4 regions of the Stenotrophomonas sp. STEN087 genome follow, and region 4 is predicted to be linked to each of the others. Evidence: predicted binding sites of a transcription regulator. Region 4 holds the regulator's gene; each other region holds the start of a gene.
What was found. The regulator FliA, encoded in region 4, starts transcription of late flagellar genes. The targets are predictions, from matches to a motif close to TAAAGTTTNNCNNNCNNNGGCCGATAA.

Region 1 (7,632 bases), on a different contig from region 4:
GGAAAGCCGCTTCGACCTTGCCTACAACGCCGCGCACGCCTTGAGCCTGGCCGCACTTCGCGCGCAGGGGTTCCGGCCCAGCAACCGCTACATCGTGTTCCAGTCGCTCAAGCACACGCTGGGCATTGGTCCGGAGGTGTGGCGCGTGCTCGACAAGTGCCACCAGCAGCACAACATCGCCGAGTACGAGGGCGAACTCGATGTCAGTGGCCGCCTGGTGGAAGACCTGATCACGGCCTGTGATGCGGTGCGTGTTGCCTCAGGCCTCTGAGCGAAGCGGGTGCCAACGCGTCAGCGCCCCGCCTGCAGCAACGGATACGGGTTGATCGATTCGCCCTTCCACCATTGCTTCTCCGGCCCCAGCACATGTACCTCGAAATGCAGGTGCGGGGCATCGGCGCTGGCGTTGCCGGTGCTGCCGACGTAGCCGATCACTTCACCGCGCTTGATCGCCTGCTTTTCCGCCAGGCCATCGGCATAGCGCTGCAGGTGGGCGTAGTAGTAGCACCAGCGTCCGCTGGGCTCGAACTGGTAGATCGTCAGTCCGCCGCGCTCGCTGTCGAACAGTTTTTCCACCGTGCCGTCGGCCACCGCCAGCACCGGCGTACCGGCGTCGGCCATGATGTCGATGGCATCGTGCACGCGGCCCTCGCTGCGTGCATCGGTGAAGGTATCGCGCAGCTGCGAGGGCAGGATGCCCTGTACCGGCAGCAGCAGACCGGTTGGCGCATCGGTGGCGCTGGACGGCGGCACGGCCGTGGGCACCGGGGCGTCCACGCGCGGCGTTGCTGCCGCAGCCGGCGGCGCCGCGGCCACCGCGGGTTGCGCTGCAGGCAGGGCAACCGCCACCGGCTCACCCGCATCGCGGCGCAGCCACCAGCCGGCACCCAGCCCCAGCAGCACGCCCAGTACGATCAGCTGCGAAAGACGCATCGCCTCACTCCTGCATCACGACGGGTACCGAGGTATCCACGGCATCGGCCACGCGCAGCGCATCCCAGTTGGTCATGCGCACGCAGCCATGTGATTCGGTCTTGCCGACATGGCCGGGCTCGGGCGTGCCGTGCAGGCCGTAATGCGGCTTGGACAGGTCGATCCAGACCCGGCCCACGGGATTGTTCGGGCCCGGCGGCAGCGTGGCCTTTTTCTCGCCCTTGCGCGCATCCCAGAACAGCTTCGGGTTGTAGTGGAAGGGCGGGTCGCGGTACACGCCGAGGATCTTCCATTCACCGATCGGCAGCGGATCATGCTGGCTGCCCGACGATACCGGCACCTGCGCGATCACCTTGCCCGCTGCATCGAGCAGCTGCAGGGTGGAATCGGATTTGTCGACCACCACCTTGGCCGCCTTCGGCAGCGGTGCCGGCGCAATGTTCGGCACCTGGATGCGGCTGCCGACCTTGCCCAGGTCGACGCCGGGGTTGAGCGCCTTCAGCAGCTCGGGCGAGGCATGAAAGCGCTCGCCGAGAGATTCTTCCACGCTGCCGTAGCCCAGCGCCTTCAGCTTGGCCTGTGCGGCGGGACCCTTCGGCACCGGCTGGAACGGACCGGCCACGTCCTCGGCGGTCAGCGTGTAACTGGCCAGCGGTGCATTGGCATCGGCCTGCAGTGCCTTCCAGGTGGCATCGTCCAGCTCGCCGGTCACGGTCAGCCCGTGCGCGGCCTGGAAGCCGGACACCGCGCGGCGCTGGTTGCTGCCCACTTCGCCATCGATCTGGCCGGGCGAGAAATTGGCGCGGTCCAGCAGCACCTGCGCGTGCAACGGCGAGCGTGCGGCGATGTCCGGTCCGGCGCGTTCGGCGATGGGCGCGGGCAGGTCGGCTGGCGGGGCCTGCGCGAATGCAGGGGAAACCAGCAGCGACAGCGCAAGCACGGCAACGCGGGGTGAAAGCATGGGAAGCTCCTGCAGAACGTGCCCCCACCATGCCTGCACCCCGCGACCAGCCCGCGTGAAAACACCGGCGTGTTGCTGAGCGGCAGATGAGCGCTCAACGCGTGGGGTGATCCTCGATGCGCCAGCTCTGCAGCACGCCGAAGCCGATCTCGGCCACGGTGAACAGCAGCAGGATCGCACTGGCGCCGTGCAGTACCGCATACACCTGCCACAGCGCGAACAGCCAGCGTGCGGCGGCATCCAGCCGGCCCAGCAGCACGCTGGGGGCAAGCACGCGGGCCAGCGACCACATCACCACCACCGAGCCGAGCAGGTTGGCCAGCAGCATGTGCAGCGGGTCCAGCGCGGGCACCTGGCCGGGCAGCTGCCAGGCCTGGGCCAGCGCCGCCATCGCCGCATGCAGCGGTGCGAAGGTCCAGGGCAGGGCGAAGGGCAGGGTGACCACCAGGTCGTAGAACGCACTGGCGCGGACGATGCGGAGGTAGCGGGAGATAAGCATGGACGCCTTCAACAGGGGAAAGAGGGCGTACTGTCAGGGCTGAAGTAAACTTCAAGGTCAAGCGTTTTCTGGAACCCCCCATGCAGATTGGAGAGCTGGCCCAGGCCTGCGGCCTGTCGCGCGAAGCCCTGCGTTTCTATGAGAAGCAGGGCCTGATCGGCGCGCGGCGCCTGGCCAATGGCTACCGCGACTACCCCGAGGAAACGGCGATGCTGGTGCACTACATCCGCACCGCCCAGCAGCTCGGCTTCACCCTGGCCGAGATCGGCCAGCGCCTGCCCAGGCTGTGGGAGCAGGCCGATGCCGGCCCGCTGCTGGCGGCCGCGCTGCAGGAAAAGCTCGCCGACATCGATGCCCGCATCGCCGCGCTCGGCGCCCTGCGCCAGGACCTGGCCACGCGCCTGGCCAGCGCCTGTCCACTGCAGCCACACGAGGTCGCTGGCTGAACGAAGAATGTGAACCGCCACCGAAGCGTCGGCGGTTGCACGGTCAAGGAGCACGGGCGGCGGGCCGATAAGGGCGCATCCCCTCCACGTTTGGATTCCCCCCCCCATGAACTACTTGAGGAATGTCAGGGTCGCCTGGCGTCTTGGCCTTGGCTTTGGCCTGTTGCTGCTGCTGGTGGCTGCCGTGGTCACCATCGGTGCCACCGCCACGGCCGTGCAGAAGCACGCCATGCAGCAGGTGGTCGAGGTCAGCGTAGCCAAGGTGCGACTGCTGTCGGAAATGCTCGATGCCAACAACCAGATGATGGTCGTTCGCCGCGAGATGCTGATCCGCCAGGGTGACGCGCGCGAGGCCGACGAGCAACGCATCGCCGACCTGGTCAAGCGCTACGAAACCAGCTGGACCGCCTACCAGGCACTGCCCGGCGATGCCGATGGCAAGGCGATGGGCGAGGCCATCGCGGCCATGCGTGCGGTTGCGCGCCCGCTCAACAAGCAGACCAGTGAACTGATGGCGCAGGGCGACTTCCCCGGCGCCATCGCGTTGACCCTGGGCCCGGTGCAGGAGGCCGCAAATGGCTGGAACAAGGCGCTGGCCGATGGCGTGGCCTTCGAAGAGAAGGAAAGCCGCGAGGCGGCCGCCGAAGCGATCCGTCTCGGCGAGCGCAGCCTGCTGCAGCTGCTGGTGCTGGGCGGCGTAGCGCTGCTGGTCGGCATCGCCGCCTCGGTGATGATCGGCCGCAGCCTGACCGGCCCGCTGGCGCGTGCGGTGCAGCTGGCGCAGCGGCTCTCCAAGGGTGAGCTGGACCAGTCCTTCCACCTGGGTGGCCGCGATGAACTGACCCAGCTGGGCGAGGCCATGGGCAGCGTGCGGCAGAGCGTGCAGGCCGCCATCGGCGCGCAGCTGCAGATGGCCGAGCAGCACGAGGCCGGTGCCATCGGCTATCGCATGGATGCCAGCGCCTTCCCCGGCGATTTCGGCCGCATGGTGCAGGCCACCAACAGCCTGGTGGAATCGCACGTGCAGGTGGAACTGCTGATGGCCGAAGTCATGCAGCGCTACGCGATCGGCGATCTCAGCCGCGACCTGCCGCAGTATCCCGGCGAGAAGGGCGCGTTCACCCGCACCCTGGCCGCGGTGAAGCAGAGCCTGATGGCGATCAGCGCCCAGATCGACACGCTGGCCCGGGCCGCCGGCGCGGGCGATTTCAGCGTGCGCGGCGATGCCGAGGCGTTCCAGTTCCAGTATCGCGCGATGGTCGAACACCTCAACGCGATGATGGCCAGTTCGCAGGCCAGCATCGCCGATGTCTCCGACGTGCTGCGCGCGATTTCGCACGGCAACCTGACCGCGCGCATGGACGGTGACTACGAGGGTGTTTTCGCCCGCATGCGCGACGATGCCAACACCACCACCGCGCAGCTGACCGGCATCGTCCGTGGCATCCAGGTGGCGGCCGACAGCATCAACAACGCCGCGCAGGAACTGGCCGCCGGCAACAGCGATCTCTCGCGCCGTACCGAACAGCAGGCAGCGAATCTGGAAGAAGCCGCCGCTTCGATGGAAGAGCTGACCTCCACCGTGCGCCAGAACGCCGACCTGGCCCGCCAGGCCGACAGCGAAGCGCATGCGGCCGGTGCGGCCGTGCGCGAAACCGAGCAGGCGATGGCGCAGATGGCAACGGTGATGGGTGAGATCGACCAGTCGTCGGCGCGCATCTCGGAGATCTCCACGGTGATCGACGGCATCGCGTTCCAGACCAACATCCTGGCGCTGAACGCTGCGGTGGAAGCGGCGCGTGCCGGTGAGCAGGGCCGTGGTTTTGCCGTGGTCGCCAGTGAAGTGCGCACTCTGGCGCAGCGTGCGGGTGTGGCCGCCAAGGAGATCAAGGAACTGATCGAGGATGCCGCCGCCAAGGTGCAGAGCGGGCTGGCCGTGACCGTGCAGTCCGAAGCGGCGATCGCCCGCCTGGCCCACGCGAGTTCGCGCACCAACCAGCTGATGAGCGATATCGCTGCGGCCAGCAAGGAACAGGCCGCTGGCATCGAACAGGTCAACCAGGTGGTGGTGCAGATGGACCAGGTGACCCAGCAGAACGCGGCTCTGGTGGAAGAGGCGACCGCGGCCAGCCGCGCGCTGGAAGAGCAGGCCAACGCGCTGACCACCTCGGTGTCGGTGTTCCAGATCGAGCAGGACGGTGCAGCCCGCGCCGTGGTGGCGCGCGCGGCCTGATCTTCGACAAGGGCCCGCAGGGAGCTGCCACGCGTCCGCGCGCGTGGCAGCTGCTCAGTCCTGCACGCGGTGGATGTGGCCGTCCTCGATCTTCCAGATTGCATCCTCGCCCGTGGTGACGTACAGCGGCGAGCGGGCCCAGAGGCTCCAGAACACGTGCACTTCGGTGGGTGTCGGGTCGAGCATGTGGGTGACGATCATTGCCGCATTGCGCCGCGCACGCTTCAGCTGGATGCAGCTGCGGGTGAACGCGCGCTGCGAGGTGATCCGGCCCTGCGCGATGTCGAACCGATAGCTGCCGCCCAGCGGGACCGCGGCAGGGTCGGTGGTGGCCGGCAGCAGGTAGACCGTCCATGCATCGTTGGTCGCGCCGGGCGCGGGCAGCACCACGCTGTTGTAGCGCTTCGCGCAGGCATCGATGCGGCTCTGCGTCGCCAGCGCCCGGGCAGCCGCGGCACCGGCCTGGTAGGCGGTAGGGGCCGCCGGAACCGCCAGCGCCTCGGTCGCGCCGGCCAGGTTCCCCTGCGCATCGGTGGTGGCCCGGTACAGCACCACGTCACCTTCGCCGATCATGCTGACCTCGTAGCGGTTGTCCTTCGGCTCGGTGATCCAGCCCCGTACCCGGCTGTCGCCGCGCATTCCCTTCTTGAGCAGGGCATCGGTCGCGCGCTCGGCGGCCAGGTCATGCTCGAACATTTCCCGGCCCCGCGTTTCCGCCTGTGCGAGGGCCTGCGCGGTCGCCGCATCGTCCACGGGCGGGCTGGCGGCGGAAACGGCAGGTGCCGCGATGCAGGCCCACGCCAGCAGTGCCAGCATCATCATTCTTCGGGTCATGGTCGGTCTCATGCGCCGCGTCCTGCGGCAGGCTGGAGTATGCCGCAGACCAGCGGTCTACCACCCGTCCGCAATTTCGGCGATGCTCGCTGCAGACACCGGGGGAGGGAGCATGGACAGCAACGAGACCGAAGGCGCCTACGGCGACGTGCCACGGATGCAGGGCACGGCCGCGCCCGCCATGCCGCCCGCCGAGGTGCCGACCGACTGGTCGATGCTGCCGCTGACCCGTGGCGATGATGATTCGGCGGTGATGCAGGCGCTGCGCCGCATGCGCCGTGAGCCGGCCCTGCTGTTCACCGTGGCCTATCTGCTGGTCTCGCTGCTCGGGCTGTGGTGCAGCTTCTGGTTCTACCGGGGCTTCAAGCTGTCGATCCTGGATTACCTGCAGCCCAGCGATTTCCTGGTGGCCGGCATCCGCGACCCGGCGTACGTGCTGCTGCTGGCCTCTGGCGTGTTGCTGGTGCTGGTGGTGACCTGGCCGGAAACGCTGCGCATGCGCAATGCCGCCAAGCTGGAACAGCTGCGCGCGCGCAACTGGGCGTGGCGCGCGGTGCTGACACGCTCGGCACTGACCAGCTGGGAGGGCGTAGGCCTGCGCCCGCTGACCGCGATGACCCTGGCCGTGGCCACGTTCATGGCGCTGGGCGCGGCGAACTACGTGACGGTGCGCGGTGAGCAGATCCGCAACGCCGGCAGCGGCGAAGTGATCCGCCTGCAGTTGAACGGCGATCCGGCACCGCTGCCGGGTACCGCACGTCTGCTCGGCTCCAGCAGCGCGTTCCTGTTCGTCTGGTGGCCGCAGCAGCGGCGTGCCGAAGCCATTCCGATCGCGGCGGTGCGCACGCTGCAGGCGGTCACCGTGGCGGCGCCTGCGCCGCCCGCCGCACCTGGGCCCGGCAGTTGAACCCGCCGGTGCGCCCCCGTGTGCTGATGCTGCCCGGCCTGGACGGTGGCGTGGGCATGTCGGGCGCGTTCCTCGAAGCCGTGCGCGCGCACGGACTGGATGCAGAGGCGCTGTCCCTGCCCATACACGGGGCGCAGGATTATCCGAGCCTGGTCGCATGGCTGCAGCCGCAGCTTCCGCGGCAGCCGTGGGTGCTGCTGGCCGAATCGTTTGCTGGCCCGCTGGCGGTGCAGATCGCCGCGCAGGCGCCCGCCGGCCTGCGTGGGCTGGTGCTCAGCACCACGTTCGCGCGACGGCCGGTGCCGGTGCCTGCCGCGAGCGCGGTGGCGCTGTCCGCGGCATGGCCGTTGCCGCCGCGGCCGGTGATGGCGCGGGTGCTGCTCGGTCAGTGGCGGACGCCGCAGAACGTACAGGCGCTGCGCCAGGCCCTGGCCGATGTGCCGAGCCGCGTGCTGCGGCAACGGGCCGCCAGCACATTGCGCGTGGACGTGCGTGCGCTGCTGCCGCGGATCGCCGTGCCCACGCTGTACCTGCAGGCGCGGCAGGACCGGTTGCTGTGGCCGCCCAGTGTTGCCGAACTGCAGGCGCTGTTGCCCGAAGCGCGCCAGGTCGCGCTGCAGGGGCCGCACCTGCTGCTGCAGGCGCGACCCGAACAGGCGGCCGAAGTCGTGGCGCGCTGGGTGAACGGGCTGCCTGGCTGAGGGTCAGCTGTCGGCCGCTTTCTTCGCTGCCTTGCGGCCGCTGCCGCTGCGCTTGCCACCGCCATCCTGCTTGTTGACGGTGGCCCAGGCGATGCGTTCGGCGGTGCTTTCACTGGCG
Region 2 (7,632 bases), on a different contig from region 4:
CTGGTCAACCGCCTCGGTTCGCAGGAAGGCGAGGACAAGCGCTGGCGCGAGCTGGTGCTGGACGTGCGCATGCACGTCGAGTTCATCGGCGTGGAGCTGGATGCGGAAACGCGCCAGCAGGTCGAGATCTACCGCAGCGGCGCCGGCAAGTCCGGTGGCCAGCGGCAGAAGCTGGCCACCACCTGCCTGGCCGCGGCGCTGCGCTACCAGCTCGGTGGCGCCGACAGCCAGCTGCCCAGCTATGCCGCCGTCGTGCTCGACGAAGCCTTCGACAAGGCCGACAACGAGTTCACCGCGCTGGCGATGAACATCTTCGACAACTTCGGCTTCCAGATGGTGGTCGCCACCCCGCTGAAGTCGGTGATGACGCTGGAGCCGTTCATCGGCGGCGCCTGCTTCGTCGAGATCAGCGGCCGCCACGATTCGGGCGTCCTGCTCATCGAGTACGACGAAGAAGGCAAGCGCCTGAAGCTGCCCGAGCGCAGCCGCCAGCAGGCCAACGAACCGGAAGAAGCCGAGGCCTGACCGCCTCGGCCGCAAGGGTAATGCCGGCCAGCGGCCGGCACTACCGCGACCAGCAATCCCCTGTAGAGCCGAGCCATGCTCGGCCGCTCCGCGCGACCGGCAACAGCGTGCCAACCAAGGTCGGCACCTACCAGAAGCCGCTCTGCTCTTGCTCCCAGCTTCCGCGCTCGCGCAGAGGCCGGGCAGCGGTTGGGTGAGGGCGCATGGCAGGACCGCGAGCGCCATGGATGGCGCTCACGAGCCCCCATGGATGGGTTCACGGCGTGTCCTGCCATGCGCCCTCATCCGATCGCCCACATAGGAGTGAGGCGCCAGCGACGCAGTGGATCACGCCCCGCGGAACGTATCCCACGCCATCCGCGCGATCAGCACCACCACCAGCCCCACGAACAGCTTGCGGATGAACGGCGTGCCGCCCTTCAGCGCCAGCCGCGTGCCTACCACCGAGCCGAAGATGTTGGCCGCCGCCATCGGCAGCGCGAACAGCCACAGGATGTTGCCGGTGGGGATGAAGAACGAGATCGCCGCCACGTTCGTCGCCAGGTTCACTACCTTCGACGCCGCCGAGGCGCGCAGGAAATCCAGGCCGAAGAAGCGCACGAACAGGAAGATCAGGAAGCTGCCGGTGCCCGGCCCGAAGAAGCCGTCGTAGAAACCGATCGCCGCGCCGATGGCCAGCGCGATGGCCAGCTCACGGCGGCCGATCTCCTGCGGCCGGTGCAGCGCACCGAAATCCTTCTTCCACAGCGTGTAGCCCAGCATCGCCACCAGCAGCACCAGCACCAGCGGGCGCACCGCCTCCTTGGGCAGCAGGCTGACCGCCGTGGCGCCGGCGAAGGAGAAGATGAAGGCGGTGCCGGCGGCGAACAGCACCGGCTTCCACGGGAAGCGCACGTTGCGCGCGTAGCGCCAGGCGGCCGCGCCGGTGCCGAACATCGAACTGAACTTGTTGGTGCCGAACAGCATCGCCGGCGTCTGCTGCGGCAGCACCGTGAACAGGCCCGGCAGCTGCACCAGCCCGCCGCCGCCCACCGCTGCATCGACCAGGCCGGCGATGAAGGCAATCACCACCAACCACCACAACTCAGGGGGAACCAGTTCCAGCACGGCGATCGACACTTGGATGGGGGGCGACAGCATACGCCTATCGCCGATGGATGCTGGCCGCGTCCCGCGCGACAATACCGGCATGACCCGCACACCCGCCGATCCCTGCCCCTGCGGCCTGCCCGCCGACTACGCCGCCTGCTGCGGCCGCTACCACGCTGGCGAAGCCGCACCCGATGCCGAGCGCCTGATGCGTTCGCGCTACAGCGCCTACGTACGGCAGCTGGCCGACTACCTGCGCCAGACCTGGCACCCGGATACGCGCCCGGCCGAACTTTCGCTGGACGAGGCACCAGGCCAGCGCACCCAGTGGCTGGGCCTGACCGTGAACGATCACACCGTCACCGGCCCCGACAGCGCCGAAGTCCGCTTCACCGCCCGCTACCGCATCGGCGGTGGCAGTGCGGTGCGGATGACCGAGCACAGCCGCTTCCTGCGCATCGACGGCCGCTGGTACTACCTCGACGCGGTCTGAGCCTCGGCGCCGCCGCGCACCGCCAGCACGCGCTGGCCGCCGTGCGCGCAGACCCGGTTGCGGCCTTCTTCCTTGGCCGCATACAGCGCCTGGTCGGCGGCCTTGACCACCCCGGCCGGGCGCGCATCGATGCGGCTGTCGGCCAGGCCGATGCTCACTGTCACCTGCACCACCTGGCCGCTGCTGCCGCGGCCGCGCTGCTGCTGCCCGGCGTTGTCGTCGCGGCTGCGCGTGCTGCGGTCGCGCAGCTGCATGCGGCTGTCCTCGATGCTCTGCCGCAGCGCTTCCACCGCATCCACGCAGGCCGGCGCCGCGCGGTCCAGGAACACCACCGCGAACTCCTCGCCGCCATAGCGGAACGCACGGCCGCCATCGCCCACCCGCGCCAGCCGCGAGGCCACCAGCTTCAGCACGTCATCGCCGGTGTCGTGGCCGTGGGTGTCGTTGAACTTCTTGAAGTGGTCCACGTCCACCATCGCGATGCTGTAGGTGCCCGCGGCACGCTGCAGGGTTTCGTTGAAGGCGCGCCGCCCCGGCAGTCCGGTCAACTCATCGCGGAACGCCATGTGGAAGGATTCCTGCAGGGTGGCGCCCAGCATCAGCAGCAGTGCGGCCACGCTCAGCGCCGGCAGCAGCGCCGGCTGCAGGAAGATGCGCGGCAGCATCCACCACAGACACAGCAGCGCCAGCAGCATCGCCGTGTGCAGGGGGCGCGGCCGCCGCCAGGCCTGCCAGCCCAGCGCAGCGGTCGCCGCCAGGAACAGCAGGGCCGGCAGCTGCGCCAGCGCATTCCAGTCGCTCGGAATCCACGCGAAGTGCCGGTTCGACAGCAGGTCATGCATGTCCTGCGGCTGCTGCGCGGCCAGCAGGATGAAGATCGCCAGCAAGGTGCCGCTGCCGATCCCGCGCAGCAGCAGGTCCTGGCGGCGCCGGCCACGCTCGGGCCACAGCGCATGCACGGCAAACAGCAGTGGCAGCCAGGTGGAGACCGCATGGAAGCGCAGCGGCGTCAGCGGGCTGACGTAGCCCAGCCGCAGGTAGTGGGCCAGGTCCGGGTGCAGCACCGTGAACACGGCCGCCACCAGCAGCAGCAGGCACAGCGTGCGCACCTGGTTGTACATCAGCGCCAGCCCCGCGCCCAGGCAGGCCAGCAACCAGGGCCGCACGCGCTGGCCGGCGCGGCCGACATCCTCGTTGCCCAGGGTGGCCCACAGCACCAGTGCGACCAGCAGGGCGGGCAGCACGAACAGGTAATGCGCAGGCTGGCGGAGCGGATGATCGGACAAGCGGTAATTCCAGCGCGGTCACTACACGGCCGCAGCACTGCCGTTAGCGGCGTTGGCGCAGGGTTCTTGAATGGGCGCGATGTGAATGCGCTGCTCCGGTGCGATGACATCGCGCTCACCCGCAGCAGCCGAAGCTGGTGCCCATGGACAGCGCAACCCTCGCCGTCGCTGCCCCGCAGCGTGAACTCGCCAGCCACTTCGCCCATGTGCGTGGACGCAGCCAGCAACTGGCCGCACCGCTCAGCGCCGAAGACGCGATGCTGCAGAGCATGGACGATGCCAGCCCGGCCAAATGGCACCTGGCCCACACCACCTGGTTCTTCGAGCGCTTCGTGCTGGCCAGCGTACGTGGCCACCAGCCGTGGGATCCGGCCTGGAATTTCCTGTTCAACAGTTACTACAAGAGCCTCGGCCCGGCCCATGCCCGCCCACGCCGTGGCCTGCTGTCGCGGCCCTCGCTGCAGCAGGTGCGCGACTATCGCCGGCACGTCGATGAGCAGGTGCTGGCGCGCCTGGCCGATGGCGATCTCGGTGAAGAGGCGCTGCAGCACCTGCAGCTGGGCCTGCAGCACGAACAGCAGCACCAGGAACTGCTGCTGACCGACATCAAGCACGCCCTGTGGTGCAACCCGCTGCAGCCGCCCTATCGCGAAGACCTCGCGGCGGTCACCAGCGCGGCCAGCGCACAGGGCTGGGTTGCACGGGAAGAAAGCATCGTCAGCGTCGGCGCAGCGCGCTGGCCGCAGCACGCGCCCTTCGCCTACGACAACGAATCGCCGCCGCACCGCGTACTTGTTCCCGCACACGCGATCGCCGAGCGCCCGCTCAGCAACGGCGAGTACCGTGCCTTCGTCGATGCCGGCGGCTACCGCGATCCACGCTGGTGGCTCAGCGAAGGCTGGGCCCTGTGCGAGGCCGAAGGCTGGCAGCACCCGCTGTACTGGCACGACGACCTGCAGCGCGAGTACACCCTGGGCGGCTGGCGCGCGCTCGATCCACATGCGCCGGTCTGCCACCTCAGCTATTACGAAGCCGACGCCTGCGCGCGTTGGCATGAGGCACGGCTGCCGACCGAATTCGAATGGGAAGCGGTCGCCGCCACGCAGCCGCCCAGCGGCCACTTCGCCGACGACGACCAGCTGCATCCCCATGCAGGGCAGGGCACGGGCCTGCGCCAGCTGTTCGGCGATGTCTGGGAATGGACCTCCAGCGCCTATGGCGCCTACCCCGGCTTCCAGCCCTTCGGCGGCAACCTGGGCGAATACAACGGCAAATTCATGTGTGGCCAGTGGGTGTTGCGCGGCGGCAGCTGCGCCACCCCGCGCGGCCACGTCCGCAGCAGTTACCGCAACTTCTTCAATCCACCGGCGCGCTGGCAGTTCTCCGGCGTGCGCTTGGCGAGGGATCTTCCATGAGTACCGTGCAGGACGCGCTGCAGGCGCTGACCGACCTCACCCCCGGCCGCCAGCAGATCATGGCCGACGCCGTGGCCGGCCTCTCGTGCGCCGCGCGCCAGCTGCCATCCAAGTATTTCTACGACGCGCGTGGCTCGCGCCTGTTCGAGCAGATCACCCACACCCGCGAGTACTACCCCACACGCACCGAACTGGCCCTGCTTGACCGGGTGCTGCCGGAAATAGCCAGCGCCGTCGGCGCGCATGCCCACGTGGTCGAACTGGGCAGTGGCAGCGGCCGCAAGACCGCGCTGCTGCTGGCCGCCCTGCACGATCCGGTGGCCTACACCCCCATCGAAATCTCGCGCGCCGCGTTGTTGTCCAGCATCGACCACCTGGCCCCGGCGCTGCCGAAGGTGGAGATGCTGCCGGTCTGCGCCGACTTCACCCGCCCGGTGCAGGTCCCCGAACCGGAACGCCAGGCGGCGCGGCGCCTGTTGTTCTTCCCCGGTTCCACCCTGGGCAACTTCGCCGGCGAAGAGGCCATCGCCCTGCTGCGCGCGATGCGCCAGACCATGGGCGGTGACGGCCTGGCGCTGGTCGGCATCGACCTGCACAAGGACCCGGCGCTGATCGAGGCCGCCTACAACGATGCCGACGGCATCACCGCCGCCTTCACCCTCAATCTGCTGGCCCGCCTCAACCGCGAGGTCGGCAGTGATTTCGACCTCGATGGTTTCCGCCACCAGGCCCGCTACAGCACCGCGCGCCTGCGTATCGAAACCGACCTGGTCAGCCAGCGCGAGCAGGATGTGCACCTGGACGGTCAGACCTTCCACTTCCAGGCCGGCGAACCGATCCGGGTCGAGTACAGCCACAAGTACACCGATGCCAGCTTCAACCACCTGCTGCAGCAGGCCGGGCTGGAAACCATCGCCGATTGGGATGCCTCTGATCCTGCGTACGGCCTGCGCCTGCTGCGCGCCTCGGTCCCATGACGGTAGCGCCGGGCCATGCCCGGCGGCACATCACCACCCGCGCTAACATGGCCCCAGCACCGGCAACACGGAGGACGCCATGCCCTTGATGACCACGCTCGGCCTGGCCGCCGCGCTGGCCGCGCCGTTGACGGCGCCACCGACACCCGCCGCTGATCCGGCCTTCGCCCGCTGCATGACGCAGCTGCAGGCCACGGCCGGCGAGCAGGGCATTGCCGCGGATCGCTTCGCTGCCATCACCGCCGGCCTGCAGCCCGACCCCAGCGTGCTGCCGCTGCTGGATGCGCAGCCGGAATTCACCACGCCGATCTGGGATTACCTGGCCGCCCTGGTCGATCGCCCGCGGGTGGACGATGGCCGCGCCATGCTGCTGCAGCATCGCGATCTGTTGCAGCGGGTATCGGCGCAGTACGGCGTCGATCCGGCCACCATCGTCGCCGTATGGGGCGTGGAGAGCGATTATGGCCGGGTGTTCGGCAAGCGTCCGCTGCTGCAGTCGCTGGCCACGCTGTCCTGTGCCGGCCGTCGCCAGCCCTTCTTCCGTGGCGAACTGCTGGCGCTCATCAAGCTGATCGAGCAGGGCGACCTGCAGGCGCAGGGACTCACCGGTTCCTGGGCCGGCGCCTTCGGCCACACCCAGTTCATGCCCAGCACCTATGCGCGCATTGCCGTCGACGGTGATGGCGATGGCCGCCGCGATCTGGTGGCCAGCATTCCCGACGCACTCGCCTCCACCGCCAACTATCTCAAGCGCGCCGGTTGGCGCAGCGGCGAGCCGTGGGGCATGGAGGTACGCATTCCCGAGGGCTTCAAGACGGCGCAGGCCGGGCGCACCCAGCGTCGCGCGCTGGCCGACTGGCGCGCACTGGGCATCACCGGCCTGGATGGCAGCGCCCTCGCGCCGCAGGGCCTGCCGGCCGATGCCCGCGCGGCCCTGCTGCTGCCGGCCGGTGCCAAGGGCCCGGCGTTGCTGGTTTTCCGCAACTACGATGCGATCTACAGCTACAACGCCGCCGAAAGCTACGCGCTGGCCATCGCCACCCTCGCCGATCGCCTGCGCGGCGGCAACGGCCTGGCGACCGCCTGGCCCACCGATGATCCCGGCCTCGGCCGCGACGAGCGCCGCCAGCTGCAGACCCTGCTGCTGGCCCGTGGCCACGATATCGGCAGTGCCGATGGCATGATCGGCAATGCCAGCCGGCGCGCGCTCCAGGTCGAGCAGCGCCGCCTGGGCTGGGCCGATGCCGATGGCCGCCCCGGCCAGCGCATCCTTCGCGCGCTGCAGGCCGAACCGCGCACGCCGGCCACACCCACCCGTTTCAGTCTTCCTGCCAACTACAGTGCCGCGCAGTCGCCGGCCTTACGGAGTCGATCCACCGTGCAACAGATCCAGGGTGTCAGCAGCGGCCAGTTCCAGGGACTCGATGCCTGGCTGGTGGAAACCCCCGAAGCCACCGCCGCCATCAGCGTGTTCGGCGGCCAGCTGCTGTCCTTCGTGCCCAAGGGCCAGCCCGACGTGATGTGGCTGTCGCCCAAGCGGGCCGAGCTGCCAACCCCGATCCGTGGCGGCAGCCCGGTGTGCTGGCCGTACTTCGGCCGCCAGGGCCAGGGCAATGACGTGCCGGCGCACGGCTTCGTCCGCACCCTGCCGTGGGAACTGCAGCAGGCGCGCCGCCTCGACGACGGCAGCATCGAGCTGACCCTGGCGCCACCGGCGCTGCAGGATCTCGGCCTGCGCCTGAGCATGACCGTGCGCGTGGGCCGCGAGCTGCGCCAGCAGCTGGTCACCGAGAACACGGGCAGCGCACCGGCCACCTTCACCCAGGCCCTGCACAACTACTTCCGCG
Region 3 (7,632 bases), on a different contig from region 4:
CGCGTGCTGCTGGTGGAAGAAACCATCGAGGGGCGGCAGGTGCTGAACCAGCCCGCCGGCCACCTGGAACCGGGCGAGAGCCTGGCCGCCGCCGCCCTGCGCGAGACACGCGAGGAAACCGGCTGGACGGTGGAACTGACCGCCTTCATCGGCTGCTACCAGTGGACCGCGCCTGACGGCACGGCGTTCCTGCGCTTCTGCTACGCCGCCCGCCCGCTCTCGCACGACCCCGAGCAGCCGCTGGATACCGGAATCGACCGCGCCCTGTGGCTGGACCCGGCCGAGCTGCAGGCCGCCGGGTCGCGCCTGCGCAGCCCGCTGGTCTGGCAGGTGGTGGCCGACTACCTGGCCGGCCAGCGCCATCCGCTTTCCCTGGTCCAGGAGGTCGCATGAGCAGCCCACGGGTGATGGTCGGCGTGTCCGGCGGCGTGGATTCGTCCGTGGCCGCCTGGCGCCTGGTGCAGCAGGGCGAGGCCGTGGCCGGCCTGTTCATGCAGAACTGGGCCGACGATGGCAGCGGCGACTGCCGTGCCGAGGATGACCGCCGCGACGCGGTGGCCGTCTGCGGCCTGCTCGGCATCCCGTTCCACTTCCGCGATTTTTCCAGCGAGTACTGGGAGGGCGTGTTCGAGCACTTCCTGGCCGAGTACGCCGCCGGCCGCACGCCCAACCCGGACGTGCTGTGCAACCGCGAAGTGAAGTTCAAGCATTTCCTGGACGCCGCCCGCGAGCTGGGGGCCGAGCGCATCGCCACCGGCCACTACGCGCGGGTCGCCCAGCGCGGCCAGCAGTGGCTGTTGCTGCGTGGCGCCGACCGATCCAAGGACCAGAGCTACTTCCTGCACCAGCTGGGGCAGGAACAGCTGGCCGCCACCCTGTTCCCGATTGGCGACCTGGAAAAGAGCGACCTGCGCCGGATCGCCCGCGACGTCAGCCTGCCGACCCATGCCAAGAAGGATTCGACCGGCATCTGCTTCATCGGCGAGCGTGACTTCCGCGAGTTCCTCGGCCGCTACCTGCCGGCGAAGACCGGCCAGATCCTCGACCCGGCCGACGGCAGCGTCATCGCCGAGCACCCGGGCGTGTTCTATTTCACCCTGGGCCAGCGCGAGGGCCTGAACATCGGCGGCGTGCGCGGCCGCCCGGCGGCGCCGTGGTACGTGGTCGGCAAGGACGTGGCCAGCAACGTGCTGTACGTGGACCAGGACCGGGACAGCAAGTGGATGCTGTCCGACCGCCTGCGCTCGGAAACCGCGCACTGGATTGCCGGGGCCCCGCCGGCCCGCCGCTTCGAGTGCACGGCACAGACCCGCTACCGGCAGCCGGACGAGCCGTGTACGGTCGAGGTGCTGGACGATGGCAGCGTGCAGGTGACCTTCGCCCGCCCGCAGCGGGCCGTGACCCCGGGGCAGTCGCTGGTGCTGTATGACGGCGACGTCTGCCTGGGCGGCGCGGTCATCGCCGCCACCGATGCGCCGCTGGAACAGCGCCTGCGCACCACCCCTTCTCCTTTTGAGGTAATCGCTGCATGAGTTTCACTGTCGACGACCGCGTCCTGGCCCTGGCCGGCATTGCCCAGGCCCTGCAGCAGGTACGCCGTATCGCCGATACCGGCCATTCCGACGCCGCGGCGGTACGTACCGCGGTGGACAGCGTGTTCCGCATCGATGCCGCCTCCCCGCAGGAGGTCTTCGGTGACCGCGACGCGCTGAAATCCGGCCTGCGCCTGCTGCACAACTACTTCCGCAACCAGGGCCAGGACCCGATCCTGCCCAAGCTGGCCCTGTCGGTGCTGCAGCTGGAGCGGCGGTTCGTGCAGGACGGCGCCACCGTGAACAAGGTCGCCTCGGGCATCGAGCGTGCCCAGCGCCAGGCCGCCGAGCTGGGCGACAGCGGCCACCCGGACGTGCTGGCCAGCCTGGGCGGCCTCTACGCCGACACCATCAGCCACCTCAAGCCGCGCGTCATGGTGCAGGGCAACCCGCACTACCTGGGCCAGGCCGGGGTGGTGGCCGAGATCCGCGCGCTGCTGCTGGCCGCCGTGCGTGCGGCCGTGCTCTGGCGGCAGCTGGGCGGCAGCTACTGGGACTTCCTGCTCAGCCGCAAGGCGATGACCGAAGCCGTGGACCGGCAGCTGGCCTGAGGGGCCTTGGGGTCAGAGCCCTTTTCCGTGGAAAAGGGATCCGCCCCCGCGGCTGACCCCTGACGCACCGGGGCGTCGGAAATCCGGCGCATCCAGAAGCCACATCGACGTTAAAGAGAAAGGGGGTACGGCCGATACATCCTCCGTGCACCTCCCGAGAACGTCCATGTACTCACGCATTTTCATCCGTCTGGCCGCCCCCCTGGCCTTGACCCTGCTGCTCCCCTTCGCCATCGGTTTCGAATGGCCGGCCGCCCTGCGTTGGGCGATCCTGACCACGATGACGCTGAGCTGGCTGGGCTTTGCGTGGTGGACCACCCGCGCCCAGGCGCAGCGTTCCCCGGAACATGCCCGTGTCCTGCGTGAGCAGGACCAGCTGCTGACCGAACTGCGCAGCTTCGTCGGCAACGAGATCGACGGCTCGCGTGGCGAAGTCGAACGCGCCCGTGACCTGATCCGCCAGGCCGTCTCCAGCCTGGGTGGCAGCTTCGATGCGATGAACCGCAAGTCGCGCCAGCAGAGCCAGGCCCTGTCGCGCATCGTCGACCGCGCCGGTGACGAAGGCAATGCCGGCCTCGACGTCGCCCGCTTCGCCCAGCACGCCAACCACCGCATGGAACAGCTGGTGGAAGCGCTGGAACAGGTGAGCGGCCAGAGCAGCACCACCGTGCAGCACATCGACCAGATGGCCCAGCACCTGGACGGCATCTTCGCCCTGCTTGAAGACGTCAAGTCGATTGCCGACCAGACCAACCTGCTGGCGCTGAACGCGGCCATCGAAGCGGCCCGTGCCGGTGAAGCCGGTCGTGGCTTCGCGGTGGTGGCCGACGAAGTGCGCAACCTGTCCGAGCGCTCGACCACCTTCAACGAACAGATCCGCAAGCTGGCCCACAGCTCCAAGGACGCCATCGCCAAGGTGCGCGAGACCGTCTCGCACATGGCCTCGCGTGACATGGACCGTTCCCGCGAAGCACGCCAGGAAGCGGCGGCGATGCTGGACAACGTGGCGCAGATCAATGCCTCGCTGGGCGATGGCATGCGCGAAGTGTCCGAGTGCGCCCGTTCGATCGACGGCAGCGTGGCCGAGGCCGTGCGCGCCCTGCAGTTCGAAGACATCGCCACCCAGGCCCTGGGCGGCGTGCACACCCATCTGGACCGCCTGACCGCGATCAACCGCGAAGCCGTGGCCCTGCAGGAACTGCTGCACCGTAACGGCGGCGTGTTCGACGAAGAGATCGCCACCGCCCTGCAGCGCACCGGCAGCCGCCTGCGCGAACTGCGCAGCGAGTGGGAGCGCCCGCCGCACAAGCCGGTGGCCCAGCAGAACATGGGCGCCGGCACGGTCGAGCTGTTCTGATCCTGATGTCCGCTGCCTGCTCCGGCAGCCCGCAAGGCCCCGGTCATTCCGGGGCCTTTGCCTGTAACCTGCCGTTGGATGCCCCCGACCCGCGCACCATGACCCTGATCCGCGCCCTGCCCCCGATCGACCCCACCGAACGCCCGCGCAACCCGAGCGTGCGCGAACAGCTGCAGCAGCTGGAGGCGGTCGCACGCGAGGAGATCGAGGAGCTGAGGCAGCTGGCCGATGCCCGCCCTGCCCCACACGCACCCGCGGGTGAACTGCTGGGGATGGCCTGGGATCTCGGGCTGGATGGGGATTCGCTGTAGATCCACGCCATGCGTGGATGGGCTGTCGCCCATGGCATGATGCGCCGGTCCCGTTCATGGAAGACCGATGGCCATCGCCCTGATCGCTTTGTTGCTGATCGAAGTCCTGCTGCTGTTGTTCTGGGCGCCGTTTTTCTTTCGCACCGGCATCATCCTGTTCAACCAGCGGGTCGCGGCTTCGCCGGCTGAACTCAGCCAGTTGTCGCTGGCCGGACTGGACCACGATCTTCCCATCGAAAAATGGCTGCGCCTGGCGTTCCATGCCCTGCCCGACGGCAGCGTGGCCTTCCGTGAGAGCTTCGAGCCGTCCTTCCAGGGACGCTATTTCGGGTTGATGCGGGGCCTGATCGTGGTCGACACGCGGCGGCGCGAGGTGCGCGTGATCGGTCGATGCAGCTGGTTCGCGCTGATCCTGACCCTGCTGGTGGTACCTATCATGCTGGTGCGGCCGATGGCATGGCCGATGCTGGTGTGTCCGCTGATTTTCTACATGGGCTACCGCATCCAGCGGCGGCGTTATGCCAACGTGGTCGAGGCAATACGGGCACGGCTGCGCTCGAAACTCCCGCAGCGGTTCGTTGGCCAGTAGATCCGCGCCATGCGTGGATGAGCATCCGCGCCGACCAACGGTCGGCACCCACCAAGGCAAAGCCCGGAAGTAGATCCACGCCATGCGTGGATGATCGCGAGCGCAGGCATCAGTGCCGACCAACGGTCGGCACCCACCAGGGCACAGACCAATGCCGCCGGGCATGGCCCGGCGCTACCGTCACCGGGCCAGGGCCACTTCCGGGGTGGCGTGCTGCTGGCGCAGCCACAGCGCCAGGTCGCGCGGGCTGAGCGGACGCGAGTACAGGTAGCCCTGGATCTCGTCGCAGCCCTGCCGGCGCAGCACGTCTTCTTCCTGGTGCGTTTCCACGCCTTCGGCCACCACCTTCATGCCCAGCGCGTGACCGAGGTGGACGATGGCCTGGGTGACTTCGGCCGTGCCGGTGTCGTGCAGCATGCCCTGCACGAAACTGCGGTCGATCTTCAGGCGCCCTACCGGGAAGCGGTTGAGGTAATGCAGGTTGGAGAAGCCGGTGCCGAAGTCGTCCACCGCCAGCGGCACGCCGTGCCGTTCCAGCACGTCGAAACAGTGGCGCAGGATGTCGGTGTCACGGATCAGCGCCGATTCGGTCAGTTCCAGCTCCAGCCGCTGCGGCGGCCAGCCATGGGCGTGGCAGATTTCGATCACACGCTCGGCGAACCCGCGGTCACGCAGCTGCACGGCCGAGACGTTCACCGCGATGCGCTCGAAACGCAGGCCGGCACGATCCCACGCCGCCGCCTGGCGGCAGGCTTCGGACAGCACCCAGTCGCCGATGCGGACGATCTCGCCGCACTTCTCGGCAATGGGAATGAACTCGGCCGGGCTGCAGTAGCCCACGCCGGGACGATGCCAGCGCAGCAGCGCTTCGATGGCCGGCGGTTCACCGTGATGGGCATGCAGCAGCGGCTGGTAGGCCAGGCTGAACTCCTCGCGCTCGATGGCACCGTGCAGGCCATGCTCGATCTCCAGCCGGCGCTGGATGCGCGCCAGGGCGTCCTGGCTGTAGTACTGATACGTGTTGCGCCCGGCTTCCTTGGCCGCGTACATCGCCGCGTCGGCGGCACGCAGCAGGGAGTCGAAATCGGTCTGGCTGTCGCCGAGCATGGCGATGCCCACGCTGGCGCCGACCTTCAGGGTGGTATCGCCACGGCGCAGCGGCTCGGCCAGCGAGCCGATCAGCTTGCGCGCCACGTGGCCGGCATCCTCCGGCTCGGCCAGGTCGCGCAGCACCACAATGAATTCGTCGCCGCTGAAGCGGCCGAACAGATCGTTGTTGCGCAGGTTCTGGTGCAGGCGGGTGGCGGCGGCCTTCAGCAGCGCATCGCCGGTGGCGTGGCCGAAGCTGTCGTTGATGTTCTTGAAGCCATCCAGGTCAATGAACAGCATCGCCAGCGAGGTGCCGCGGTCGCGGGCCTCCTCGATGGCCTCGGCGGTCTGCTCGCCCAGCAGCGCGCGGTTGGGCAGGCCGGTCAGCAGGTCGTAGTGGGCCAGCAGCTCGATGCGTTCGTTGGCTTCGCGCTCGCGGGTGATGTCACGGAACAGGACCACGAAGCGCGGCGGCAGGCCGTCGCGACGATCCAGTTCAATCAACACCTGCACCCACACGCGCAGGCCGGACTGGCGGTAGAAGCACAGGTCCAACTGCTCGGGCAGGCCACCACCGGCGATACGCAGCAGCGCCGCCTCGAAGTGCGCGCGCGAATCCTCGGTGTACAGCGCCAGCGCCTGGTCCAGGGTGATCGGCTCCTTGCGCAGGCCGTGGATGCGGTAGCACTCCTCGGTCCACTGCATGTGCCGGGTGCTGACCTCGATCTCGCAGCCACCGATGCGGCCCAGCGCGGAGACACGGTTCAGCAGTTCGGTGCGCCAGCGGATGAGCGCATCGGTCTGGTGCTGTTCGGTGATGTTCTGCACCTGCCCCAGCAGGCGCTTGGGATGGCCATCCATGTCCAGCAGCGGCTGCATCCACAGACGCAGATGCTGGGACGGCTCACTGCCGCGGGTCAGTTCCAGTTCCAGGTTGGCGGCACGGCCGTCGCGCCACAGCCGGCGCCAGGCCGCACGCAGCGCGCCGCGCGAACGCGGGTGCAGCTGCTTGAGCCAGCGCCGCTGGCCGGGCACTTCGCCAGGTGCCAGGGCCAGCAGCGAGCGCAGCTCGGGCGACCACCAGAACCGGTGGTCGGTGGGGTCGAACGACCAGCTGCCCATGCTGGCGATGCGCTGGGCCTCGCTCAGGTGCAGCTGCTGTTCCTGCAGCAGCGCTTCCAGCTGTTTCTGCTGCTCGATGTCGGTATGGGTGCCGACCATGCGCAGCGGCTGTCCATCGGCGGTACGTGCAACCACGCGACCGCGGTCGAGCACCCAGCGCCACTGGCCATCCTCCTGGCGGAAGCGGAACTGGGCGCTGTACTGCTCGCTGTGGCCGCGCAGGTGCTCGTCCAGCGCCGCACGCATGTCGGCCAGGTCATCGCCGTGGACGCGGGACATGATGTTGTGGGCGGTCTCATCCACCAGCGAAGGCGTCCGTACCACCCGGTCGCTGGGAATGTCCCAGTCCCACAGGCTGTGGCCGGCGCTCTCCAGCGCCAGTTCCCAACGGCCACCGGCATCGACCGGCACCGGCTCGGGCACGCTGAGGGTGAAGGCCAGCAGGTTGCCGCTGCCATCGTGCACGGCGCGCAGGTAGCCGTCGTAGTGGCCGCGCGGGCCGCCCGGCAGGGTGCAGGCGACGATGCCACCGTCGGCCGCCAGCAGGCGCAGGTCCTCCAGCATCGGCGCGTAGGCGGCCACCGTCGCCGGCAGGCCGTGTTCGCGCGCGGCCGGATTGGCTGCAAGCGGACGGCCGCCACGGTCGACGATGACCAGCGCCGAGGCAAGCGGGTGCTGCAGCAGGCTGGCGATGATCCCTTGGTCCACGCGATGTTGCTCCGGAATGGCGCGCCCGACAGCGGGGCACGCAGTGGTTAACGGCGCCTGCGGCGGATAATTGAGTGCCTGGACGCGGTCGCGCGTTAATATGGCTGGCGCCCCCTCCCCCTGCCCTGTCCATGCCCGCAGAACCGACCGGCACCGCCCCCGCTCCCGACCCGCAGATGGCGAAGGCGCTGGGTCGTGACCGTCGTCGGGTGGTGCTGACCTATCTGGTGCTGGCGCTGGCCTGGATGATCGCCACCGATGGCGCCATGGCGGCACTGATATCGGACCCGCGGCAGCTGGCGTTCTGGCAGAC
Region 4 (7,632 bases):
CCAGCTGGCCAACCGCCGGATGATGGAAGCGGTGCCGACCGCCGACGTGGTGGTGGTCAACCCGACCCACTACGCGGTCGCCCTGAAGTACGAGGGCGGCAGCATGAATGCCCCCACCGTGGTCGCCCTGGGCGTGGACGAAACCGCCCTGCGCATCCGTGAAGTGGCCGACGGCAACAAGGTCGCGATCGTCTCTGCCCCGCCTTTGGCACGCGCCTTGTATCGGGAGGGGCAACTCGGAAAGGAAATTCCCGTGAGACTGTACTCCGCCGTCGCCCAGGTGCTGTCCTACGTCTACCAGCTGCGCAGCTGGCGGACCGGCCCGATGCCGTCCGTCCCGCATGTGGACGTGGATGAGTTCGGCAAGGGAGGCCGCCCGTGAACGCCCAGGCTTCCGGCTTCAACACCCGCCGCGCCCTCGAGATGATCCGCCAGGGTCTTGGCGCACCGCTGATCGTGCTGGCCCTGCTGGCCATGGTCGTGGTGCCGCTGGCCGCGCCGGTGCTCGATGCACTGTTCACCTTCAACATCGCCATCTCGCTGATGGTGCTGCTGGCGGTGGTCTACGTGAAGCGCCCGCTGGACTTCACGATCTTCCCGATCGTGCTGCTGGTCACCACCATGCTGCGGCTGGCGCTGAACGTGGCCTCCACCCGCGTCATCCTGCTGCACGGCCAGAACGGCCACGAGGCGGCCGGCAAGGTCATCGCCGCCTTCGGTGAATTCGTCATTGGCGGCAACTACGCCGTCGGCATCGTGGTCTTCGCGATCCTGACCATCATCAACTTCGTGGTCATCACCAAGGGCGCCGGGCGCGTCTCGGAAGTGACCGCGCGTTTCATCCTCGACGCCATGCCCGGCAAGCAGATGGCCATCGACGCCGATCTGAACGCCGGTTTGCTGACGCGTGAAGAAGCCAAGGCCCGCCGTGAAGAGGTCCGCGAGGAAGCGGACTTCTACGGTGCGATGGACGGTGCCAGCAAGTTCATCCGCGGCGACGCCATCGCCGGCATCCTGATCCTGTTCATCAACATGCTCGGCGGCCTGGCCGTGGGCGTGCTGCAGCATGGCATGCCGTTCGGCGATGCCGCCGCCACCTACACCCTGCTGTCCATCGGTGACGGCCTGGTGGCGCAGCTGCCGGCGCTGCTGATCTCCAGCGCCGTGGCGATGCTGGTCACCCGCGCCTCGCGCTCGCAGGACATGGCCCAGGCCATGACCGGCCAGGTGTTCGGCCAGTACCGCGCCCTGGCCATCACCGCCGGCATCATCGGCCTGGTCGGCCTGGTGCCGGGCATGCCCAACGTCGCTTTCCTGACGCTGGCCGCGATCCTCGGCTTCATCGCCTGGAAGCTGTACCGCAAAAGCCAGGCGCCGGCTGTCGATCCGGCCGCGGCCGCCGCTGAAGCCGGCCCGTTGAATGCCCTCGGCCGCCCGGCCGCCGCCCCCACCGCCGAACTGAGCTGGGACGAACTGCGCCCGGTCGATCCGCTGGGCCTGGAAGTGGGCTACCGGCTGATCCCGCTGGTGGATGCCAACCAGGGCGGCGAGCTGATGGCGCGCATCAAGGGCGTGCGCCGCAAGCTGACCCAGGACGTGGGCTTCCTGATCCCGTCCGTGCACATCCGCGACAACCTGGAACTGCCGGCCAACGGCTACCGCGTGCTGGTGCATGGCGTGCCGGTGGCCACCGCCGACATCCACCCCGACCGCGAACTGGCACTGGACCCGGGCAGCGCGCTGGGCCCGCTGGAAGGCATCGCCGGCAAGGACCCCGCGTTCGGCCTGGATGCCACCTGGATCCAGCCGCACCAGCGTGCCCAGGCCGAGACCATGGGCTACACCGTGGTCGACCCGGCCACCGTGGTCGCCACCCATCTGTCGCACCTGATCCGCGAGCACGCGCCGGAACTGCTGGGCCACGAAGAAGTGCAGCACCTGCTGGCCAACCTGGGCAAGAGCGCACCCAAGCTCGTCGAAGATCTGACGCCGAAGGCGCTGCCGCTGTCGGCAGTGGTGCGCGTGCTGCAGAACCTGCTGGTCGAGCGCATTCCGATCCGCCAGCTGCGCAAGATCGCCGAAGCGCTGGTCGAGCACGCCCCCATGAGCCAGGACCCGGCCACGCTGACCGCTGCCGTGCGCACCGCGCTGGGCCGCTTCATCGTGCAGGAGATCGCCGGAATGTCGGCGGAGCTGCCGGTGTTCACCCTCAACCCGCAATTGGAACGTGTCTTGCAGGAGTCCACGCAGGGCAACGGCGCCGCGCTGGAACCCGGACTCGCAGAGCGACTGCACCAGAGCCTGGCCGAATGTGTCAGCAAGCAGGAAGCGCGAAACGAGCCGGCGGTCGTGCTGGTACCGGGCCCGGTGCGTGCCGCGCTGGCCCGCCTGGTCCGCCACAGCGTTCCGTCGCTGTCGGTCCTGGCCTACAGCGAGGTGCCGGAAGACAAGCGCCTGAAACTGGTCGGAACGATCAGCTGACGCCCGCCTTCCACGCGCCAGAAAACAGACACCACTTTCAAACCGCAATACACGACAGATTCCAAGGGGAACCCGAACCGTGCAGACCACCGACCACCCGCGTTCCTCGACCGCCACTCCGCCGACTTCGTCCCGTGACCACAGCATGAAAATCAAACGATTCGTCGCCGCCGACATGCGCTCGGCCATGAACCTGGTGCGCAAGGAACATGGCCCCGACGCCGTGATCCTGTCCAACCGCCGGATCGAGGAAGGCGTGGCGATCGTCGCCGCCGCCCACTACGACGAGAGCGCCGTGCAGCGTGCACTGGAAGCCTCGCGCCGCGAGATCGCCCCGCCGCCGCCGCCGAAGCCGCGCACCGCCGCCGACGCCGTGATCGCCGCGGTGACCCGCCGCCGCACCGCGACCCCGGCCGCCGAGCCGGTGGCCGCCACCACCTCGGCCGTCGCCGCGCTCGCCCGCGCCGCCGTCGGCGCCACCGGCCGCACCCTGGACAGCGCCGACGAGATCGTGCCGACCCGCGGCAGCACCGGCTTCGCCGCCACCCTGGCCCGCGCCAGCGTCAACGAATCGGCACTGCCGGAGCAGATCTTCGCCCCGTACGCCGACGCCATCGTGGCACCGCCGGCCAGCGCCGCCGTGGTCGCCGCCGCGCCGATCAACCGCGCCCGCTTCCTGATCGACCCGCCGCTGGAAGACGACGCCGCAGTCCTGCCGCCGCCGCTGCCGCTGCCGGCCCCGGCCGTCGCCGCCCTCCCGGTCGAAGCCGCAGTCGAAGCCGCAGTCGCATCGGCCACCGCCGTGGTCGCCGCCATCGAAGCGCCGGCCGCCGAAATGCCCGCCAACGATATGGCGCCGCTGGCCGACGCCCTGCCGACCCCGGCACCGGCACCGCAGCTGGCCCCGGCCCCGGCACTGACCATGGTCGCTGCCGATGACGGCGAGATCCGCCAGCTGCGCCACGAAGTGGCCGGCATGCGCCAGGTCATCGAGCGCGAGATGAACCGATTCACCGATGAGCGCCTGCGCGGCAGCGCGGTGCGTGCCACCGCCCTGGACCTGATGGACGAGTACGGCTTCGATGCCGGCCTGTCCCGCGACGTGGCCATGCAGATCCCGCTGGAGACCGAGGCCCACCGCGGCCGCGGCCTGATGCTGGGGCTGATCTCGCGCAAGCTGCCGATCGCCCCGGTCGACCCGCTGGAAGAAGGCGGCGTGATCGCCCTGGTCGGCCCGACCGGTGCCGGCAAGACCACCACCATCGCCAAGCTCGCCTCGCGCTTCGCCGAGAAGCATGCCCCGCGTGACGTCGCCCTGGTGACCACCGACACGATGCGCGTCGGCGCCCGCGAGCAGCTGTACGGCTACGGCCGCCAGCTCGGCATCGCCGTCCACGAGGCCAACAGCGGCACCGACCTGGACCAGCTGCTGGAGCGCCTGCAGGACTACAAGCTGGTGCTGATCGACACCGCCGGCCTCGGCCCGCGCGACCGCGCCCTGGCCGCCCAGCTGCAGTGGCTGCGCGCCGCCCGCCAGGTACGCACCCTGCTGGTGCTGCCGGCCAATACCAGCTTCGGCGACATGGACGAGGTCGTCCGCCGCTTCGGCGCGGCCAACCTGCAGGGCCTGGTGCTGAGCAAGCTGGACGAGACCGGCCGCTTCGGCAACGCCCTTTCGGTGGCGGTCGACCACGCCCTGCCGATCACCTGGGTAACCGATGGCCAGGACGTCCCGGAGGACCTGCACCGGGCCAGTGCAGCCAATCTCGTACTTCGCCTTGAAGATTTGCGCCGAGCGGCCGATATGCCCTGCAACCCGGAGTTGAACCATGCCGTCGCGTGAGTACGCCAAGCTGACCAATACCTTCCCGCTGTCGGCCACCCGCAGCGAGCCGCTCGGCCCTGTCCGCACCATCGCGGTGACCGGCGGCAAGGGCGGCGTGGGCAAGACCAACGTGTCGGCCAACCTGGCCGTGGCGCTGGCGGGCATGGGCAAACGCACCCTGCTGCTGGACGCCGACCTGGGCCTGGCCAACATCGACGTCATCCTTGGCCTGAACCCGAAGTTCACCCTGGCTGACCTGGTCGCCGGCCGCTGCAGCCTGGAGGACGTGATCATCGAGGGCCCCAACGGGGTGCTGGTGGTCCCGGCCGCCTCGGGCCGCCGGCACATGGCCGAACTGGCCCCGGCCGAGCATGTCGGCCTGGTCAACGTGTTCTCCGAGCTGGAACGCGAGCTGGACATCATGGTGGTGGACACCGCCGCCGGCATCACCGATGGCGTGCTGACCTTCTGCCAGGCCGCGCAGGACACCGTGGTGGTGGTCTGCGATGAGCCCGCCTCGATCACCGACGCCTACGCGCTGATCAAGGTGCTCTCGCGCGAACGTGGCGTGGACCGCATCCAGGTGGTGGCCAACATGGTGCGCGACCCCAACGAGGGCCGCGTGCTGTACGAAAAGCTGACCCGCGTCTGCGAGAAGTTCCTCGCCGATGTCTCGCTGAACTACCTGGGCTGCGTGCCGCAGGATGACTGGCTGCGCCTGTCGGTGCAGCGCCAGCAGCCGGTGGTCAAGGCCTACCCGTCCAGCCCGGCCGCGCTGGCGATCACCGAGATCGCCCGCCGCACCGCCCGCTGGCAGGCGCCGACCGAACCGCGTGGCGGCGTCGAGTTCTTCCTCGAACGCATCCTCAAGCAGCGTGGGGTGACCGTATGAAAGGTGCAGCCCAGTACAAGGAAGTCCAGCGCGCCAGCGCGACCGATGTCATCGCCCAGCATTCCGACCTGGTGCGGCGCATCGCCCACCACCTGGCGGCGCGACTGCCGGCCAGCGTCGAGGTGGACGACCTGATCCAGGCCGGCATGATGGGCCTGATCGAAGCCTCGCGCAGCTATGACGCCGACCAGGGCGCGTCGTTCGAGACCTACGCCTCGATCCGCATCCGCGGCTCGATGATCGACGAGATCCGCCGTGGTGACTGGGTACCGCGCTCGGTGCACCGCCGTGCCCGCGACGCCGCCGCCACCATCCGCCGACTGGAGCAGAGCAGCGGCCGCGCCGCCAGCGCCACCGAAGTGGCCGCGGCGATGGACATGCCCCTGCCCGAGTACCTGCGCCTGATGGAAGACGCCTCGCGTGGCCAGGTGCTGAGCCTGGAATCGCGCATCGAGGACCAAGGCGAGCTGGACACCGTCGCCCAGGGCGGCCCGACCCCGCAGCAGGTACTGGAACGCGGTGAATTCGGCCGCGAACTGGGCAAGGCGATCGGCCACCTGCCCGAACGCGAGCAGCTGGTGCTCTCGCTCTACTACGAGCAGGAGCTGAACCTGAAGGAGATCGGCGCGGTGCTCGGCGTGAGCGAATCGCGGGTCTGCCAGATCCACGGCCAGGCCGTGCTGCGCCTGCGCGGCCGGCTGAAGGTTTTCGAGGCGGCCGACGCCGGCCTCGAGCAATGAACATGCGCGAGGCGGCTGCCCCCGGCCGCCCGCAGCGAACAACAAAGGAACTCTGCTTTGAACAAGAACATGCGCATCCTGATCGTTGACGATTTCTCGACCATGCGTCGCATCGTCAAGAACCTGCTGGGCGATCTGGGCTTCACCAACACCGCCGAAGCCGAGGACGGGCATGCCGCGCTGTCGTTGCTGCAGAGCCAGCCGTTCGATTTCGTGGTCACCGACTGGAACATGCCGGTGATGACCGGCATCGAGCTGCTCAAGGCGATCCGCGCCGATGCCAAGCTGAAGACGTTGCCGGTGCTGATGGTGACCGCCGAAGCCAAGCGCGAGCAGATCATCGAAGCGGCCCAGAGCGGCGTCAACGGCTACATCATCAAGCCGTTCACCGCGCAGACCCTGGAAGAGAAGCTCGGCAAGATCTTCGAACGCCTGGCAGCGAGCGCCTGATGGACGCCCAGGTCGACAGAAGCGCCCTCGCCCTGCGCCTGCAGGAGGCCCTGGATGCATTGGAGTCGGGTGACGAGACCGCCTGGCGCCAGCGCATCGACAGCTTGGTGGCCGCGCGTACCCAGCCGATGATGAGCGGCCTTTCGCGGCTGGCCCGCGAGCTGGGCCAGGCCCTGGGCGAACTGCCGACCGTGCCCGACGAGGCCGGCGAGCTGGACGATGCCTGCGCACGCCTGGACCACGTGGTGGCGATGACCGAACAGGCCACCCACCGCACCCTGGACCTGGCCGAGGAATGCCGCGCCCTGACCGAACAGCTGCGTGCCGATGGCCTGCAGCCGGGCCAGGACGAACAGCTTGAGCGCATCCGCCACAACCTGACCGAGATCGCCCTGACCCAGAGCTACCAGGACCTGACCGGGCAGATCATCCGTCGCGTGGTCGGCATCGTCCGCCGCGTGCACGAAGGCTTCGGCGCGCTCGGCCTGCCGCCGGAACAGCATCGCACCGACCCGGAACTTGCCGGGCCGGCACTGAAGGGACTGGACCGCCACGCGGTTTCGCAGAACGACGCCGACGACCTTCTGTCGGACCTGGGGCTGTAAGCATGAGCGCGGTTGCCGACGACATCACTGCCGATTTCATCATCGAGGCCCAGGAAATCCTGGATCGCCTGGGCGAACAGCTGGTGTCGCTGGAACAGGCACCGCAGGACAACGACCAGCTCAACGCGGTGTTCCGTGGTTACCACACGCTGAAGGGTGGCGCCGGCTTCCTCGGCATTACCGCCATGGTCGAGCTGTGCCATGCGGCGGAAGAAGCGCTGGGCGCCGCGCGTGCCGGCCAGGCCGTGCTGCAGGCCCATCACTTCGATGCCGCCCAGCAGTCGCTGGACTACCTGCAGTCGATGCTCGACGCGGTGTCGTCGGGCACCGAGCCCGGTTATGCGCCGCCGGAACTGATCGCCCAGTTCGACGTGCACGGTGGCGCCAGCCCCGCTGCGGGCGCCGCCACGGCGGCCGCGCCGGCTGCTGCAGGCGGCGACCTGATCACCGACGACGAGTTCGAGGCGCTGCTCGACCAGCTGCACGGCGGCAATGCCCCGACCGCGGTCGCACCGCCGAAGAAGGCCGACGACGGCCTGATCAGCGAAGACGAATTCGAAGCCCTGCTCGACCAGTTGCATGGCGGTGCCGTGCCCGGCGCCAAGCCGGTGGCTGCGGTACCGGTCGCGGCCCCGCCGG

Region 1: a site for FliA is predicted at 2,884-2,910, ahead of ACVOK1_RS12780 (methyl-accepting chemotaxis protein). Genes of this name have one in related genera too.
Region 2: a site for FliA is predicted at 3,437-3,463, ahead of ACVOK1_RS15925 (GGDEF domain-containing protein). Genes of this name have one in related genera too.
Region 3: a site for FliA is predicted at 2,255-2,281, ahead of ACVOK1_RS09875 (methyl-accepting chemotaxis protein). Genes of this name have one in related genera too.

What each region holds. Positions count from the first base shown of each region.
Region 1 covers NZ_JBRRCR010000044.1:13,560-21,191, reverse strand. Annotated here, with positions in the region: gene ACVOK1_RS12805 (hypothetical protein) at 1-271, shown strand, start outside; gene ACVOK1_RS12800 (M23 family metallopeptidase) at 292-933, opposite strand; gene ACVOK1_RS12795 (L,D-transpeptidase family protein) at 938-1,894, opposite strand; gene ACVOK1_RS12790 (hypothetical protein) at 1,989-2,393, opposite strand; gene ACVOK1_RS12785 (MerR family transcriptional regulator) at 2,474-2,839, shown strand; gene ACVOK1_RS12780 (methyl-accepting chemotaxis protein) at 2,946-5,072, shown strand; gene ACVOK1_RS12775 (hypothetical protein) at 5,127-5,906, opposite strand; gene ACVOK1_RS12770 (hypothetical protein) at 6,019-6,813, shown strand; gene ACVOK1_RS12765 (alpha/beta fold hydrolase) at 6,822-7,514, shown strand; partial or broken gene ACVOK1_RS12760 (hypothetical protein) at 7,527-7,632, opposite strand, start outside.
Region 2 covers NZ_JBRRCR010000070.1:12,044-19,675, forward strand. Annotated here, with positions in the region: gene ACVOK1_RS15910 (ATP-binding protein) at 1-525, shown strand, start outside; gene ACVOK1_RS15915 (sulfite exporter TauE/SafE family protein) at 853-1,632, opposite strand; gene ACVOK1_RS15920 (YchJ family protein) at 1,715-2,107, shown strand; gene ACVOK1_RS15925 (GGDEF domain-containing protein) at 2,089-3,393, opposite strand; gene egtB (ergothioneine biosynthesis protein EgtB) at 3,537-4,808, shown strand; gene egtD (L-histidine N(alpha)-methyltransferase) at 4,805-5,785, shown strand; gene ACVOK1_RS15940 (lytic murein transglycosylase) at 5,874-7,632, shown strand, end outside.
Region 3 covers NZ_JBRRCR010000029.1:3,825-11,456, reverse strand. Annotated here, with positions in the region: gene ACVOK1_RS09890 (NUDIX hydrolase) at 1-393, shown strand, start outside; gene mnmA (tRNA 2-thiouridine(34) synthase MnmA) at 390-1,532, shown strand; gene hflD (high frequency lysogenization protein HflD) at 1,529-2,143, shown strand; gene ACVOK1_RS09875 (methyl-accepting chemotaxis protein) at 2,310-3,500, shown strand; gene ACVOK1_RS09870 (hypothetical protein) at 3,599-3,811, shown strand; gene ACVOK1_RS09865 (hypothetical protein) at 3,879-4,400, shown strand; gene ACVOK1_RS09860 (bifunctional diguanylate cyclase/phosphodiesterase) at 4,581-7,319, opposite strand; gene ACVOK1_RS09855 (sensor histidine kinase) at 7,451-7,632, shown strand, end outside.
Region 4 covers NZ_JBRRCR010000043.1:14,502-22,133, forward strand. Annotated here, with positions in the region: gene flhB (flagellar biosynthesis protein FlhB) at 1-382, shown strand, start outside; gene flhA (flagellar biosynthesis protein FlhA) at 424-2,481, shown strand; gene flhF (flagellar biosynthesis GTPase FlhF) at 2,627-4,324, shown strand; gene ACVOK1_RS12645 (MinD/ParA family ATP-binding protein) at 4,311-5,198, shown strand; gene ACVOK1_RS12650 (RNA polymerase sigma factor FliA) at 5,195-5,938, shown strand; gene cheY (chemotaxis response regulator CheY) at 5,996-6,388, shown strand; gene ACVOK1_RS12660 (protein phosphatase CheZ) at 6,388-6,993, shown strand; gene ACVOK1_RS12665 (chemotaxis protein CheA) at 6,996-7,632, shown strand, end outside.